Regions from separate parts of the Sphingopyxis sp. SCN 67-31 genome, predicted to be linked through region 1. Evidence: riboswitches for the same ligand, from Rfam matches in the RefSeq annotation. Region 1 holds a riboswitch; the other holds the start of a gene.
What was found. A riboswitch is a leader RNA that binds a small molecule or an ion and turns the genes downstream of it on or off. The one in region 1 is predicted to bind cobalamin.

Region 2: linked by a shared signal. The riboswitch ahead of ABS88_RS12780 (TonB-dependent receptor plug domain-containing protein) and the one ahead of metE (5-methyltetrahydropteroyltriglutamate--homocysteine S-methyltransferase) in region 1 are both predicted to bind cobalamin.

What each region holds. Positions count from the first base shown of each region.
Region 1 is NZ_MEFH01000092.1:9,461-16,941, reverse strand. Features, by position in the region: gene ABS88_RS18600 (acyl-CoA thioesterase) at 1-312, opposite strand, end outside; gene metE (5-methyltetrahydropteroyltriglutamate--homocysteine S-methyltransferase) at 305-2,611, opposite strand; cobalamin riboswitch at 2,728-2,930, opposite strand; gene ABS88_RS18590 (hypothetical protein) at 3,007-3,546, opposite strand; gene leuA (2-isopropylmalate synthase) at 3,715-5,379, opposite strand; gene ABS88_RS18580 (YceI family protein) at 5,591-6,235, opposite strand; gene ABS88_RS18575 (hypothetical protein) at 6,333-6,746, opposite strand; gene ABS88_RS18570 (adenosylmethionine--8-amino-7-oxononanoate transaminase) at 7,378-7,481, opposite strand, start outside.
Region 2 is NZ_MEFH01000063.1:20,893-28,373, forward strand. Features, by position in the region: gene ABS88_RS12760 (cobyric acid synthase) at 1-453, opposite strand, end outside; gene ABS88_RS12765 (ABC transporter ATP-binding protein) at 450-1,226, opposite strand; gene ABS88_RS12770 (FecCD family ABC transporter permease) at 1,220-2,218, opposite strand; gene ABS88_RS12775 (ABC transporter substrate-binding protein) at 2,221-3,084, opposite strand; gene ABS88_RS12780 (TonB-dependent receptor plug domain-containing protein) at 3,101-5,029, opposite strand; cobalamin riboswitch at 5,210-5,430, opposite strand; gene ABS88_RS12785 (hypothetical protein) at 5,536-5,925, shown strand; gene ABS88_RS12790 (TonB-dependent receptor family protein) at 5,994-7,481, shown strand, end outside.

The sequences.
Region 1 (7,481 bases):
GTGTCCGTCCTCGGCATGGCGATCGCGCGCCCAGGCCTCGACCTCGACATGCATGGAGGTCCGGCCGATCTTCACCAGCCGGCCGAAAACCGACACCTCGTCGCCGACGAACACGGGGCGGTGGAAGGCCATGCCCTCCACCGAGACCGTGACCGCCCGGCCGCGCGCGTGGAGCGACGCGACCGAAGACGCGGCCAGGTCCATCTGTGCCATCAGCCAGCCGCCGAAGATATCGCCATAAACATTGGCGTTGGCGGGCATCGCGGTGACGCGGATCGTGGGCTGGTCCGCGGGCATGGTTTCGTCATGCATCATAGGCCTCCCGAATCCGCATCCGCTGCGCCGCGGCGACCATCGAGACGAGGGCCGGTCGCACCTCGTCCCACTTGCGCGTCTTGAGCCCGCAATCGGGATTCACCCAGAGTCGATCGGGCGGCAGGTGCCGTCCGGCGAGGGTCAGCAGGTCGGTCATCTCGCGCTCGGCCGGAATGCGCGGCGAATGAATGTCATAGACGCCGGGACCGATCTCGTTCGGATAGGCATAGCTTGCGAAGGCCCCGAGCAGTTCCATCTGCGACCGCGCGGTTTCGATCGAGATGACGTCGGCGTCCATCGCGCCGATCGCGGGAAGGATGTCGTTGAATTCCGAATAGCACATGTGGGTGTGGATCTGCGTGTCGTCGCGCACGCCGGAGGCCGCGATGCGAAAGCATTCGACCGCCCAGCCCAGATAATGCGGCCATTCGCCGCGGCGCAGCGGCAGCCCTTCGCGCAGCGCCGCCTCGTCGATCTGGACGATCGCGGCGCCCGCGGCCTCCAGGTCCAGCACCTCGTCGCGGATCGCCAGCGCGATCTGGCGGCAGCTCGCTTCGCGTGGCTGGTCGTCGCGGACGAACGACCAGTTGAGGATCGTCACCGGGCCGGTGAGCATGCCCTTCACCGGCCGGTCGGTCTGATCCTGGGCATAGCGCCACCAGTCGACCGTCATCGGCCGCGGGCGCGACACGTCGCCATAGAGGATCGGCGGCCGCACGCAGCGCGAGCCATAGCTCTGCACCCAGCCGCTGCGGGTGAAGGCGAAACCGGCAAGCTGTTCGCCGAAATATTGCACCATGTCGTTGCGCTCGAACTCGCCGTGGACGAGGACGTCGAGGCCGATCTCCTCCTGCCACTTGATCGCGGCGCGGGTTTCGACCTTCAGATAGCGGTCATAGGCCGCATCGTCGATTTCGCCCCGAATATGCGCGGCGCGCGCCTTGCGGACCTCCGCCGTCTGGGGAAAGGAGCCGATCGTCGTGGTCGGATAGCGGGGAAGCGGAAGGCGCCGGCGCTGCGCCTCGCGGCGGGCGGCGAAGGGCGCGGCCCGGCGCGCGGCGTCCGCATCGAGCGCGGCCAGGCGCGCGGCGACGGCGGGATCGTGGATGCGGGGCGAGGTCGCCCGGGCGACCGCGGCCATCCGCGACGCCGAAAAGGCGGCGAAGGCGGCATCCTCGCCTTCGTTCAACGCCCTGGCGAGCGCGGCGAGTTCCTCGATCTTTTGCGTCGCGAAGGCCAGCCATTGCGCGATTTCGGGATCGAGCGCGGTTTCGAGCGCCAGATCGACCGGGACGTGGAGCAGCGAACAGGATGGCGCGAGGATCAGGTCGCGCGTCGCCGCCAGTTCCTTGAGCCGCCAGTAAAGGTCGGAAAGGTTGGCGCGCCAGATGTTGCGGCCGTCGACGATGCCGAGCGACAGCAGGACGTGCGACCGCACCTTGTCGAGTGCCGGGCCGAGCTGTTCGGGCGCGCGGACGAGGTCGAGGTGGAGGCCGTGGACGGGCAGTTCGGCAGCGAGATCGAGATTGTCGCCGAGACCGCCGAAATAGGGGGTGAGCATCAGGCGTGGCCCCGCCGTCGCGAGCCGCGCATAGGCGCGCTCGAACGCGGCGCGCTGCGCATCGTCGAGATCGAGGACGAGGCAGGGCTCGTCGATCTGCACCCACTCGGCGCCCTGTTTCGTCAGCCGCGCGAGAATCTCGGCATAGGTGTCGAGCAGCGCGGGAAGCAGGGCGAGCGGTTCGACCGCCTTGCCCTTGGCGAGCATCAGGTAGCTGACCGGGCCGAGCAGCACCGGGCGCGTCTGATACCCCAGCGCCTTCGCTTCGTCATATTCGTCGAAGATCTTCGTCGAAGCGATGCGGAAGGTCTGGCCGGCGGTGAGTTCGGGGACGAGGAAATGATAGTTGGTGTCGAACCATTTGGTCATCTCCTGCGCGGTCGTATCGGCGGCGTGGCCGCACCCGGCGTGCATCGGATCGCCCTGCGCGCCGCGCGCCATCGCGAAATAGAGATCGGTATCGACCGTCTCGCCGTCCCAGTCGTAGCGCGCGGGGACGGCGCCGATCAGCGCCGAGGTGTCGAGCACATGGTCGTAGAGCGAAAAATCGTTCGACGGCAGGATGTCGGCCCCCAGCGCCTTCTGCCGCGCCCAATGGGCGACGCGCAGGCCAGCGGCTGCGGCGTGCAGGTCGGCGAGGGTCGATTTGTCCGACCAGTAGGATTCGAGCGCGACCTTGAGTTCGCGGCGAAGGCCGATGCGGGGAAAGCCTAAAGTGGCGACGCTGACAGTCATTTCGAGCACCTTGCAGGGGGCAAGGGCGACGGACAGACGCGAACGCACGATATCCCGCGTCCGCAGGGCAAGGGTCGGACGCAGCCATGCATGCGGCCTGACCGGGCACCCCGCCGGAGGACGTATCTGACGAGGCAGGTCTCCTGGCTCGCGGGTCGCCGCAGCGGTCTGGCCTTCCCGGTTCCTTGCCGAACCAGTGGCATGATCGACCGCCGCTCGCCGCTTACAGTTGCGGGGGCAGCGCCGGTTTTGCACCGGCTTCCCATCTTCGCTCCGCCCCGGATGCCCGGCGCGAAGAACCTCGACAGCATGCAGAATAGGCGCCGCGACGATCCTGTCAAGCACTATATAAAGAAATCTTTATATGTGTTTCGCGGCGTGGTGATTGCCCTATCCTAAAAGGCAGTCGCCAGCAGCGCGGCGGTGGCGGCCGCGATCGCCAGCAGGAGCGCGATCTTCGGGCCGTGCGAGGCGAGAATATGGGTCCGCCGGCGATCGAAGGGCGGCCCTTCGACCGCATGAGAAAGCTCGGGTTCGGGCCGCGTGCGCGCCGCGAAGGCGGGCGGCGATGCGAGGGCGGGGCCGCTGATCCCGCTGGCGAGCGCCAGCTTCTCGAACGCCACCGCCATCTTCTCGCGGTCGAGGTGCCGGTCGATCGCCTCGCGCTCGGGGTCGGGATCGGGCGGCGGCGGCAGGCTTGCGACCCTGCGCTCGATTTCGCGGTCGAGCGCGTGGAGGCGGTCGATCGCCTCGACGATCCGCTGCCGGTCGCTGCTGGCGAGCGCCAGTTCGAGACGGGTCAGCGACAGCGCGCTCGCGCGGCAATATTGCAGGCTCCAGAACAGGTCGCTGCTTCCCCCGTCGGCGGGGAGCGGCCCGGCGGGCGCGACGGACGCGCTCGGGCCGCTGGCGGACGGGGCCTGGGATGCGTTCACGGGTCCTTCTCCTTCGCCGCCCCCCGGCTGCGCGCATCGGCTTAGGACCAAATGCGCGCACCGCGAAACGCCGATCGGGCCAGTCGTGACCGGGATGCGGCGGACGGGAGAGGGAAGGGGTGCGCGGAGGCCGGGGCGGCCCGCGCCGCCCCGGCCTCCGCGACCGGATCAGATCGCGTTCGCCGCCGACAGGATCGCGCGCACGCTGGCGGTCGCGACATCGGTGTCGAGACCGCAGCCGAACAGGCTGCGGCCGTCGGGGGTGCGGCATTCGACATAAGCGGCGGCCTGCACGTTGCTGCCCTGGCCGATCGCATGTTCCGAATAATCGACGATGTCCATCGCCGGGCCGCCCGATTCGGCCAGCGCGGCGACGACGCTCGACATCAGGCCGTTGCCGCGGCCGCTGATGCTGCGCTCGGCGCCGTCGATGGTCAGCTTGCCGGCGAAGATGCGGTCGGCGCCGCTCTGGCTTTCCGCCCAGCTCACGAGCTGGAAGCGCTTGCCGTCCGCCGCCAGATAATGCCCCTCGAAGGCGGTCCAGATGTCGTCGGCGGTCAGCTCGCGGCTCGTCTGGTCCGCCACCGCCTGGACGATGTGGCTGAAGCTCGTCTGCATCTTCTTCGGCAGCTTCAGCCCCTTGTCCTGTTCGAGCACCCAGGCGACGCCGCCCTTGCCCGACTGGCTGTTGACGCGGATCACCGCTTCGTAGCTGCGCCCCAGGTCGGCGGGGTCGATCGGCAGGTAAGGGACTTCCCACTTGTCGTCGTTCTGCCGCTCGCGCGCCGCGAACCCCTTCTTGATCGCGTCCTGGTGGCTGCCCGAAAAGGCGGTGTAGACCAGCTCGCCGCCATAGGGGTGGCGCGGGTGGACAGGCAACTGGTTGCAATATTCGACCGTCTGGATGACCTGATCGATGTCGGAGAAGTCCAGTTCGGGGTCGACGCCCTGCGTGTACATGTTGAGCGCGATGGTGACGAGGCAGGTGTTGCCGGTGCGCTCGCCGTTTCCGAACAGGCAGCCCTCGACGCGGTCGGCGCCCGCGAGCAGGCCGAGTTCGGCCGCCGCGACCCCGGTGCCGCGGTCGTTGTGCGTGTGCAGGCTGATCAGCGCGCGGTCGCGGTTCGGCAGATGCTTGCAGAAATATTCGATCTGGTCGGCGTAGATGTTCGGCGTCGCCGCCTCGACCGTCGCGGGCAGGTTGAGGATGATCGGCTTGTCCGCCGTCGGCTGGAGCACGTCCATCACCGCGGCGCAGCATTCGATGCTGAAATCGATCTCCGCGGTCGAGAAGGTCTCGGGGCTGTATTCGAAGCGCCAGTCGGTGCCGGGCAGGCGCGCGGCATTGTCGCGCAGCTGCTTCGCGCCGTCGATGGCGATCTGTTTGATCTCGGGCATCTCCATGCCGAAGACGATGCGGCGCCACGCGGGGCTGACCGCGTTGTAAAGGTGGACGATCGCGGTCTTCGCGCCCGCCAGGCTGTCGAAGCTGGTGCGGATCAGGTCGGCGCGCGCCTGCGTCAGCACCTGTGGCGTGACGTCGTCGGGGATGCGGCCCGAGCGGACGAGGTTCTGGATATAATCGAAATCGGTCGCGCCCGAAGCGGGGAAGCCGACCTCGATCTCCTTGAGCCCGCATTTGACGAGCAGGTCGAAGAAGCGCGTCTTCTTTTCGGCGTCCATCGGGTCGATCAGCGCCTGGTTGCCGTCGCGCAGATCGGTCGAGAGCCAGATCGGGGCCTTGGTGATCGTGCGGGCGGGCCACTGGCGGTTTTCCAGTGGGACCTGCGGAAAGGGTCGGTACTTGGCCGAGGGGTCGCGGAGCATGGGCATGGGTTGGCTTCTTCTGCTTGTGTGGATTCGGATGCTGTGTCGTCAGGCCCTTGAGCGCGTGGCCCGCCGCGAAAGGCGCAGGCCGAAAGTCACGCCCAAGGGCGTGTAAGTCGCAGAAGAAGGAGGCCGCGCATGTGCATCGCCCGCGCTCATGACCAAAAAGCGCGGGCTTGGCAAGAGGGCGGCCGCAAAAAGTGCGGTGGGAAGGCGCCTACTGCTTCTCGAACGCCGCGTGAATCTTCAGCTCGACACGGTCGCTGACCAGCGGGATGCCATAGAGGATGCCAAAGTCGCTGCGGCGAATCTCGCCCTCCGCCTCGAAGCCGACGGTTTCCTTCTTGCTGCCGGGATTGGTGCCCGCGCCGTGGAAATCGACATCGAGCGTCACCGGCCGGGTCACGCCGTTGAGCGTGAGGTTGCCCGTCACCTTCGCCTCGTCGCCATCGTCGTCGAGGACGACGCGGGTCGACACGAAACGCGCGTCGGCGGGATCGGGGCCGAAGAAATCGGGCTTGGCGCCGTCCTTGCCGGCACGAAGCAGATGGCCGGTCAGCCCGGCGCTTGCCGTCGTCACCTTCGACACCGGGATCGTCACGTCGACCTTCGCGGCCGCCGGGTTGGCGGGATCGAGGACGAGCGTGCCGGTCACGTCGCCGAAAATCCCCTGATATTTGCTGAAGCCGAAATGATCGACCTCCCACACGACGATCGTGTGACCGGGGTCGGCGGCATAGGTTCCGGCGGCGACGCGGCTCCTGTCGGGCGCGCCGGGCACGGCGGGGCCGCCCTGCGCAAGGACGACCGGGACCGCGACGACGGCGAGCGCGAGAGCGGCGAAGGGAAGGGTATGGCGCATGGGGGGGCTCCTGTTCCGAGAGCGGCGAGGCTAGGCGAGAGGGCGGCGCGGCGTCAATGTCGTCGCGGCGAAACGCACGGTTTCCGGACTGTGGGGTCTATGGGTGCGTCGCGCGCCGCGCCTCGAACCATTCGCGCAGCGCGGCGGCGGCGCAGCCCGTGAAGCCGTAGCTGCCGACCGGCGAACAGCTGTTCGGCCGGGTGGCGCGGGCGATCGTCTCATAACCCTCGACCTGCGATGCCCAGCTGCCGCCGCCGACCGGGGCGTCGTCCTTGATCTCCTCGCGCAATTCCTTGGGGACGCGGTAGCGATCGGATTCGGGCTGCTGCGCGCAGACGACGATCTCGTCGCCCTGCGCCTCGGGACAGGGTTCGTCGCCATAGGTATAGAGGATCGAGGTCTTTTGCGGCGGCTGCGCCGACTGCGCGAGGCTTTCCTCCTCCTGCGCAAGCGCCGGAACCGCGGAGGCGAGGGCCGCGAGACAAGTCAGAAGAGCGGCTTTTCCTGTCATTCCGGATCGCGTTCCCGATGTCGTGGCCTGCGACGATGGACGGCCGCAGATGAACCCAGGCCGAACTGCGGCCTGTGGATTCGGAGTTCGGCACGGTTTCTCGCTTTTATCGCCCTGAATTCTCCCTTCGTCACCCTGAACTTGGTTGGGACATATACCCTTCAGGCAAGTCAGGCGCTGTTCCCCGGCGAAAGCCGGGGTCCAACTGGCGCAGCGCGGCTTCGCATGGACCCCCGCTTTCGCCGGGGAACAATTATCTGTCGAAAAGGGGTAATGGCCAACCTGTTTCAGAGCCTGCCCCGGACCCGATCCGGGGGTCCATGGTCTGCCCTCGAATGGAAGGCGGCGCAAAAGGGGGGAGGCCGGCCATGGATGCTGAAACAAGTTGGCGTTTATACCCCTGAGACAGGGACGCTGGTGATCCCCGGCGAAAGCCGGGGTCCACGTGGGGCAGCGCTGTGCCATCTGGACCCCGGCTTTCGCCGGGGAACGCTCACCTGTCGGAAGGGGATAATTGCGAAACAAGTTCAGCATGACGAACGGATGGGGCAGCGCGCCAAAACCTGAATCCTCACACGCCATAGAGGCGCTTCCCCCTTCCTGGAGAATGCTTGAGCGGACGCTCCACCACTTACGGCGATGGATCGAGATCGAGCGATGCGGCGATCGCGTTCCAGACCTGCGCGAGTTCGCCGGGCGCGATGCAATAGGGCGGCATGACATAGATGCTGTTGC
Region 2 (7,481 bases), on a different contig from region 1:
ACCCATGTTGGCGATGTCGCCGGCGCGCAGATTGATCTCGGCGGGCGACCCCGCGCCCTCGACGAGCAGGAGGTCGCATTCGGCGCGCAGCCGGTCGTGGCTCTGCATCACATCGGCCAGCAGCGTGCCGCGTGCTTCGCGGAAATTGTTGCTGCCCAGCGTGCCGCGCACCCGGCCGTGGACGATCAGCTGCGAACTGCGGTCGGCCTGCGGCTTCAGCAGCACCGGGTTCATGTCGCTGTGCGGTTCGACGCGGCAGGCAAGCGCCTGAAGCGCCTGCGCGCGGCCGATTTCTCCGCCGTCGGCCGTCACCGCGGCGTTGTTCGACATGTTCTGCGGCTTGAAGGGGCGGACGCGCAGGCCGCGGTTGGTCCAGGCGCGGCACAGCCCGGCGACGAGCACCGACTTGCCGACATCCGATCCCGTGCCTTGCAGCATCAGCGCGCCGCTCATTCGCGGCTGCGCCCCAGCGCGGTGATCGTCGGCCAGGCGCCGCCAAGGTCGACCTCGGCCTCTATGCCATAGACCGCGCGCAGATTCGCGCGCGTCAGCACCGCGGCGGGCGGACCGTCGGCAACGATCGCGCCCTTGTCGATCAGCAGCAGCCGGTCGCAATAGCGCGCCGCCATGGTCAGGTCGTGGAGTACCGCGATGACGAGGCCGCCGCCGTGCGCTTCGCCGCGCAGCAGGTCCATGACGTCGATCTGGTGGCCGGGGTCGAGGCTGGCGAGCGGTTCGTCGGCGACCAGCATCGGCGCTTCGACCGCCAGCGCGCGGGCGAGAAGGATGCGCGCGCGCTCGCCGCCCGACACGTGGGTCGCGTCGCGATCCCGCAGGTCGAGCACCCCGGCGCGCGTCATCGCGCGCTCGATCGCGGCGAGGTCGGCGGCGCCCGGGCGCGACATCGGGCCGAGGTGCGGCAGGCGGCCGAGCCCGACGAGCCGCTCGACGGTCAGCGGCCAGTGGAGTGTCTGGCCCTGCGGCAGATAGGCGGCGCATCGCGCCAGCGTCGCGCGCGGCATCGCGGCGACGTCGGCGCCGTCGATGCGGATGCGCCCGGTGCTCGGCACCAGCGCGAGCAGCGCGCACGCCAGCGTCGACTTGCCCGCGCCATTGGGGCCGACGATGCCGGTGAGCGTGCCCCCGGCCAGCGCCGCGCTGACGTCGCGCACCACGGGGCGCCGCCCGAGGCGGACATCGACATGATCGAGCGTCAGCGTCACCACAGCCGGCGCTCGCGCATCAGGTGGAACAGGAAGACGGGCACGCCCAGAAAGGCGGTCACGACGCCCAGCTTGAGCTCGCTGGTCGTATCGATCAGCCGCACCGCCAGGTCGGCGAGCGTCAGCAGCGCCGCGCCGCCGATCGCCGAGGGCAGCAGGATCGCCGACGGGCTGCGGTCGGTCAGCGGGCGGATCAGATGCGGGACGATCAGCCCGACGAAGCCGATCGCGCCCGACACCGCGACCGCGCCGCCGACCCCGATCGCGGTGCCGAGCAGCAGGCGCAGGCGCGTGCGGGCAAGGTCGACGCCGAGCGCCTGCGCACCGTCCTCGCCCAGCGTCAGCGCGTCGAGCGCGCGCCCGTTCCACAGCAGCAGCGCCATCCCGGCGCCGATGCACGGCAGCGCCGCCCACAAATGGCCGAACGAACGATTTTCGAGGCTGCCCATCAGCCAGGTCATGATCTCCATCGCCGCGAAGGGGTTGGGCGACAGGTTGAGCGCGAGGCTGATGCCCGCCCCCGCGAGCGTGCCGACGGCGATGCCGGCGAGGATCAGCGTCAGCGGGCTTTCGGAGCGGCCCGCGAGCGCGAAGAGCAGCGCGAGCGACAGCAGCGCACCGGCGATCGACAGCAGCGGCAGCGCCGCAGGGTGAAGATTGGCGAGCCCGAAATAGAGCGCGGCGACCGCGCCAAGCGCCGCGGCGTTCGAGGTGCCGAGCACCGACGGCTCGGCGAGGGGATTGCGCAGATAGCCTTGCAGCGCCGCGCCCGCGAGCCCGAGCATGGCGCCGACCGCGAGCCCGACCAGCAGGCGCGGCAGGCGCAGGTCGAAGAGGATGACGGTCGCGACATGATCGCCGCGGCCGGATGCGGCGGCAAACAGGCGGGCGAGCGGCAGGTCGACGGTGCCGAAGCACAGCGAAGCTGCCGCCACGCCGCATGCAAGCGCGAGCAGCGCCAGCGTCAGCCGCCGGGGCGATCGGGCGTCGCGCATCGTCATCGGCGCGCGCCGTCGTGGCGCTGGATCTGCCCGGCAAGGCGGTGCACGGCCGCCCCATAAGCGGGGCCGCCGCAAACGGTCCACGCCTCCGGCACGCTGAGCCGCGGAATGCCCCGAAGCGCGGGATGATGCAGCATCTCGCTGCCCTGATCGGTGATGGTGTCGCTCGCGCTTTCGACGATCAGGAAATCGGGGTTCGCCGCCACCATCTCCTCGAGGCTCAGTTGCGACAGCGGCGGCTTGCCCAGCTTTGCGGCAAGATTGACCAGCCCGACGCGCCCCATCATTTCGTCGATCAGCGTCCCCGTCCCGGTCATGTAGCCGCGCCGCTGGTAATAGGCGGCGACCCGGCCGCGCCCCGGGCGGGGCACGCCGGCGAGGTCGCGCTCCATCCGCGCGATCAGCGCTTCGCCGCGCGCCGGATCGCCGAGCGCGGTCGCGGTCAGGCGGATCGTCCGGCGGATGACGTCGAAGCTGTCGGCGGTCGGCAGGTCGAGCGTCCGAAAGCTGCCGCGCGGCAGCGCCGCGACCGCCGCGCTGCCGCTCGCGGGCATGCCGACGATCAGGTCGGGCGCCGCGACCAGTATCTGTTCGGCGGCGTTGCGGATCAGCGGCAGCCCGCGCGCCGCCGCGGCGGCCGCGGACATGCCGGGGTCGGTCGCGTTGCGCGTCAGCCCGGCGATCCGGTCGCGGTCGGCGAGCGCGAGCAGCAGCTGGTCGGCGCACAGGTTGAGCGACACGACGCGCTGCGGCGCGGCCGGTGGCGTCGCCGGCGCCGCGCGGCCGCCCTGCTGCGCCCACAGTGCGCCGCCGCCGGCGAGCAGCAGCGCGAGCGCGGGCAGGGCGGCGTGCGGGGTCAAGCGGGTTCCTCTTCCCTCAGAAGCGCAGGCGGACGCCGCCATAGGCGGCCCGGCCCGGCGTCGCGATGCTGAAAACCTCCTCATAGTCGACCCCGAGCAGATTCTCGACGCGCCCGAAGACCGAGATGGCATCGGTCACCCGGTAATCGGCGCCAAGGTTGACGAGCACATAGTCCTTCATCGCGACCACGACCGGGACATAGCTGGGGTCGATATAGGCGAGGTCGGTCGTGCGGCCGTTGTAGCGCAGCGTCAGGGTCCCCGCAAAGCGCTGGTCGCTGCTCGACACGGTGGTGTTGAAGCTGGCGATATGCTTCGGCCGCCGCACTTCGGGCGCGCCGTTCTCGCGCGCCTTGATCCAGCTGTAGGCGAGGTCGAAGCGAAGCTGCGGCAGCGGCCGCGCGCTGGCGAAGGCCTCGATGCCGTGCTGCTTGCTCGTCGTCGCGCGGTTCGCCGGAGTCGCGGTGAAGTCGGGCGCCGGATAGTCGGTGAAGATCTCGTCCTTCAGCGTCGAATCGAACCAGGTCGCCCCGACCGTCGCCCAGTCGTCGGCGCCGAAGCTCTGCTCGATCCCCGCTTCCCAGCCCTCGGACTTTTCGGGTTTCAGGTCGGGATTGCCGATGTAGCGGCCGTCGATATAGCCGAACAGCTCGAAATAGCCCGGATTCTTGACCCCGGTGCCATAGGCGCCGCGGATGCGCGTGCCGGTCGGAAGGCGATAGCTGCCCTGGACGCGCCAGGTCGTCGCATCGTCGAAGCGGTTGTTGTCGTCGTGGCGCAGCGACGCGCCGAGCGAGAGCGCGCCCGCGGTCAGCTCATATTGGGCGACCAGCCCCAGATTGTCGGTGTGGCGCTTTCCCTGAAAGGCGCCCGGCGTCAGCGTGCGGAAGGCCTCGCGCTCGACATCGACCGCACCGGTCAGCCGGTGGGCGATCGCATCGGTCCCGAAGCGGATGCTCGAGGTCAGCGATCCCTTGTAGCGCTGTCCCTTGCTGCCATAGTCCAACCCGAAGGGGGAGCGGCCGTGGCGCGCGGTGTCGGAAAGCTGCCCCGACAGGCTGGTCACCCAGCGCCCGTCGAGCGCGGTCAGTTCGGCCGCCAGCAGGGCATGGAAGGATTCGGTCTCGACATGGACGCCGGGGCTGTCGACGATATAGCCGAAGCGCGGGCTCGTCGTATCATATTCGCTGTCGTCGTTGTCGGCGTCGCTGAAGCCATAGCGCAGCACGGCGTTCAGCCGGAAGGCGTCGCTCGGCGTCCAGCCCAGCTTCGCGCTCGCGCCGACCGTCTGCATCCCGACGTCGCGCACCCCGCCGCGCGCGGTCGGATAGCCGTTCGCGCCGTAATAGGTACCGGTGATCGCATAGTCGAAGCTGTCCGATGCGCCCGCGGCGCGGGCGCTGCCGGCGACGGTGCCGAACGACCCGCCCTCGATCCGGGCGCTCAGGCCCGGCGCCTCGCGTCCCGACAGGGTGATGTAATGGATCACGCCGCCGATCGCGTCGGAGCCATAGAGCGACGATTGCTGGCCGCGCAGCACCTCGATCCGCGCGGCGGGGTCGGCGAGCAGACCGCCGAAATCGAACTGGCCCTGATAGGGGTCGGCGACCTCGATGCCGTCGACCAGGACGAGGACGTGATTGGCTTCGCTGCCGCGGATGCGGATATCGGTCATGCCGCCGAGGCCGCCGGTGCGGCTGACCGCGACGCCGGGCACGTCGCGCAGCACGTCGGAAACGATGCGCGTCTGGCGCTGTTCGAGCGCTTCGCTGTCGATCGCCGTGACCGAGGCGCCGAGCTGGTCCGCCCGGACCCCTTCGCCCGAACGCGAGGCAGTGACGATGATCGCGTCGCCGGGGCGCGGGTCGGCGGCGGCATCGCCGGTCTGGGCCAGCGCCGGCGACGTCGCCGCCAGCGCCACGATGGAAAGGCCGTATTTCAACATGGGAGTCCCCCATGCGCCGAGAGCGAAGGCGGGGACCTGCCGAGCCGCGTGCGCGATCGACCGGCGCACGGGCGGCGGGCTGGCGCAAGGCGCCCGCATTTCGTGCCCCGAAGCGGCCCCGGCCGCTGGGTCGTCGCTCGACGGAGTTCTCCGTGCCCTGGCCTTTCCCTGGACCGAGGCATTGAGCGACCCGCGCCGGCAGGTCTCCTGGCTCGCGGGTCGTCGCTTGATGCACGCCTTCCCAGGTCGCCCCAGTGGCAGACCCGGTCGGGGACCGGGTCGGTGCATCGCGCTCGCCGCTTACAGTTGCAGGGACAGCCCCGGTTTCGAAGGCCCGGCCGGACCCCCTTACCGCGTTCCCTTTTAAGCCCCATCGGGGCACCGGCGCGATCAATGCAAGGTTGCCCTTGCGGCGCCCGCCCATAGCGCCTCGGCATATTTTGGCAATCGGCTTTTGCGGGGCCTGCGCGCTTGCCCGAACCGTCCGCCGGGACTAGGAGCGCGGCGTGGCCGATCTTTCCGCCTTCCGCCGACCGGGCTGGCTGCTGCTACCGGTGCTTCTCGCGCTGCTCGCGCGGGTGCTGGTCGCGCCGGGCTGGATGATCGGGCCCGATGCCGGGGGTTCGATCACCGTCCGCGTCTGTTCGGACCCGTCGAACCCCGGCGGGACGATGACCATCCCGGTCCAGACCGCGGGCGATCATCCCGATGGCGAGGGGCAGCAGCATTGCCCGTGGGGCGCGCTCGCGGTGGCGCCGATCGTGCCCGATGCCCCGGCACTGCCCGCGGCGCCGGCACCGGCCGCCCCCACGCCGCTGGCGATCCCCTCGCTCGGCTTCGCGCCGGGCATCGCCTCGCCGCTTCCTCCCAGCACCGGCCCGCCCGCCTTCGCCTGATTCAGACCGATCGCCGGCCGCGCTTCCGCGCGCGCCGGCCTTGCCTGATTTTCAGCGAAGGATTTTCCATGACCCGTTCCGTTACCCGCGCGGCGCCCCTGCCGGCGCTCGCCCTCGCCCTGTCGTTTTCCCCGGTGCCCTTTTCCCCCGCCGCTCACGCCGAGGAGGCGACGATCATCGTCACCGCGCCGACGCTCGCCGACGCCGCGCAGCAGCGCGCGGCGCAGACCCCCGGCGGCACCGATGTCGTCACGCATCAGGATTATGCCGACAAGACGATCGTGTCGCTGCGCGATACGCTCGCCTTCTCGCCCGGCGTCTACCTCCAGCCGCGCTATGGGCAGGAGGTGCGCCTCGCGATCCGCGGCTCGGGCCTCTCGCGCGGCTTCCACATGCGCGGCGTCACGCTGTTGCAGGACGGGGTGCCGATCAACCTCGCCGACGACAATGGTGATTTTCAGGAGCTGGAGCCGATCTTCTTCGACCATCTCGAAGTCTATCGCGGCGCCAATGCGCTGCGCTTCGGTTCGGGAACGCTGGGCGGCGCGATCAACGGCGTGACTCCGACCGGGCGCACCGCCCACGGCGTCTATCTGCGCGGCGACGCCGGCAGCTTCGGCCTGCTGCGCGGCCTGGTTTCGGCGGGCGTCGCCAGCGGGCCGGTCGACGCCTGGGGCGCGGTCAGCGCCGACACGTCGGACGGCGACCGCGACCATGCGCGGCGCCGCAGCCTGCGCTTCCACGGCAATGTCGGGCTAACGCTCGGCGACGGGGTCGCGACGCGCTTCTATGCGAGCATCAACCGCATCCGCCAGCAATTGCCGGGCGCGCTGACCGAGGCGCAGGCGCTGACCGCCCCGCGCGGCGCCAATGCGGGCAGCATCGCGGGCGATCAGCGACGCGACATCGATTCGCTGCGCTTGCAGAACCGCACCCGCTTCGACCTCGGCACCGCGACGCTCGAGGTCGGGGGTTTCGTCAACGCGAAATCGCTCTTTCACCCGATCTTTCAGCTGATCGACCAGAAATCGACCGACGTCGGCGGGTTCGCGCGGCTCGACTATGCCGCGGGGCCGGTCGAGGTGACGCTGGGGGGCGAGATTCGCCGTGGCAGCACCCACGCGCGGCAGTTCGTCAACGTCGCCGGCCGGCGCGGCGCGCTGACCCTCGACGCCGATCAGGAGGCGCGGACCGCGAACCTCTATGGCGAACTGCGCGTGCGGCCGGTGCCGCCGGTGACGCTGATCGCGGGGGGCGTCTATGCCGATGGCATGCGCAAGCGGCGCGTCGGCTTTTCGGCGACCCCGGCCGCCGACGGGCGCGTCGCGTTCGACGCCTTTTCGCCCAAGTTCGGCGTGCTGGTCGAACCGGCGGAGCATGTCCAGATCTTCGCCAACTACAGCCGCTCGGCCGAATTTCCCGGTTTCGGGGAGGTGTTCCAGTCGATCGGCATGCCGCCCGCCAGCGCGCTGATCGCCGACATCCGGCCGCAGCGCGCCTGGACGGCGGAGATCGGCACGCGCGGAACGATGGGTCCGGTGCGTTGGGACGTCGCC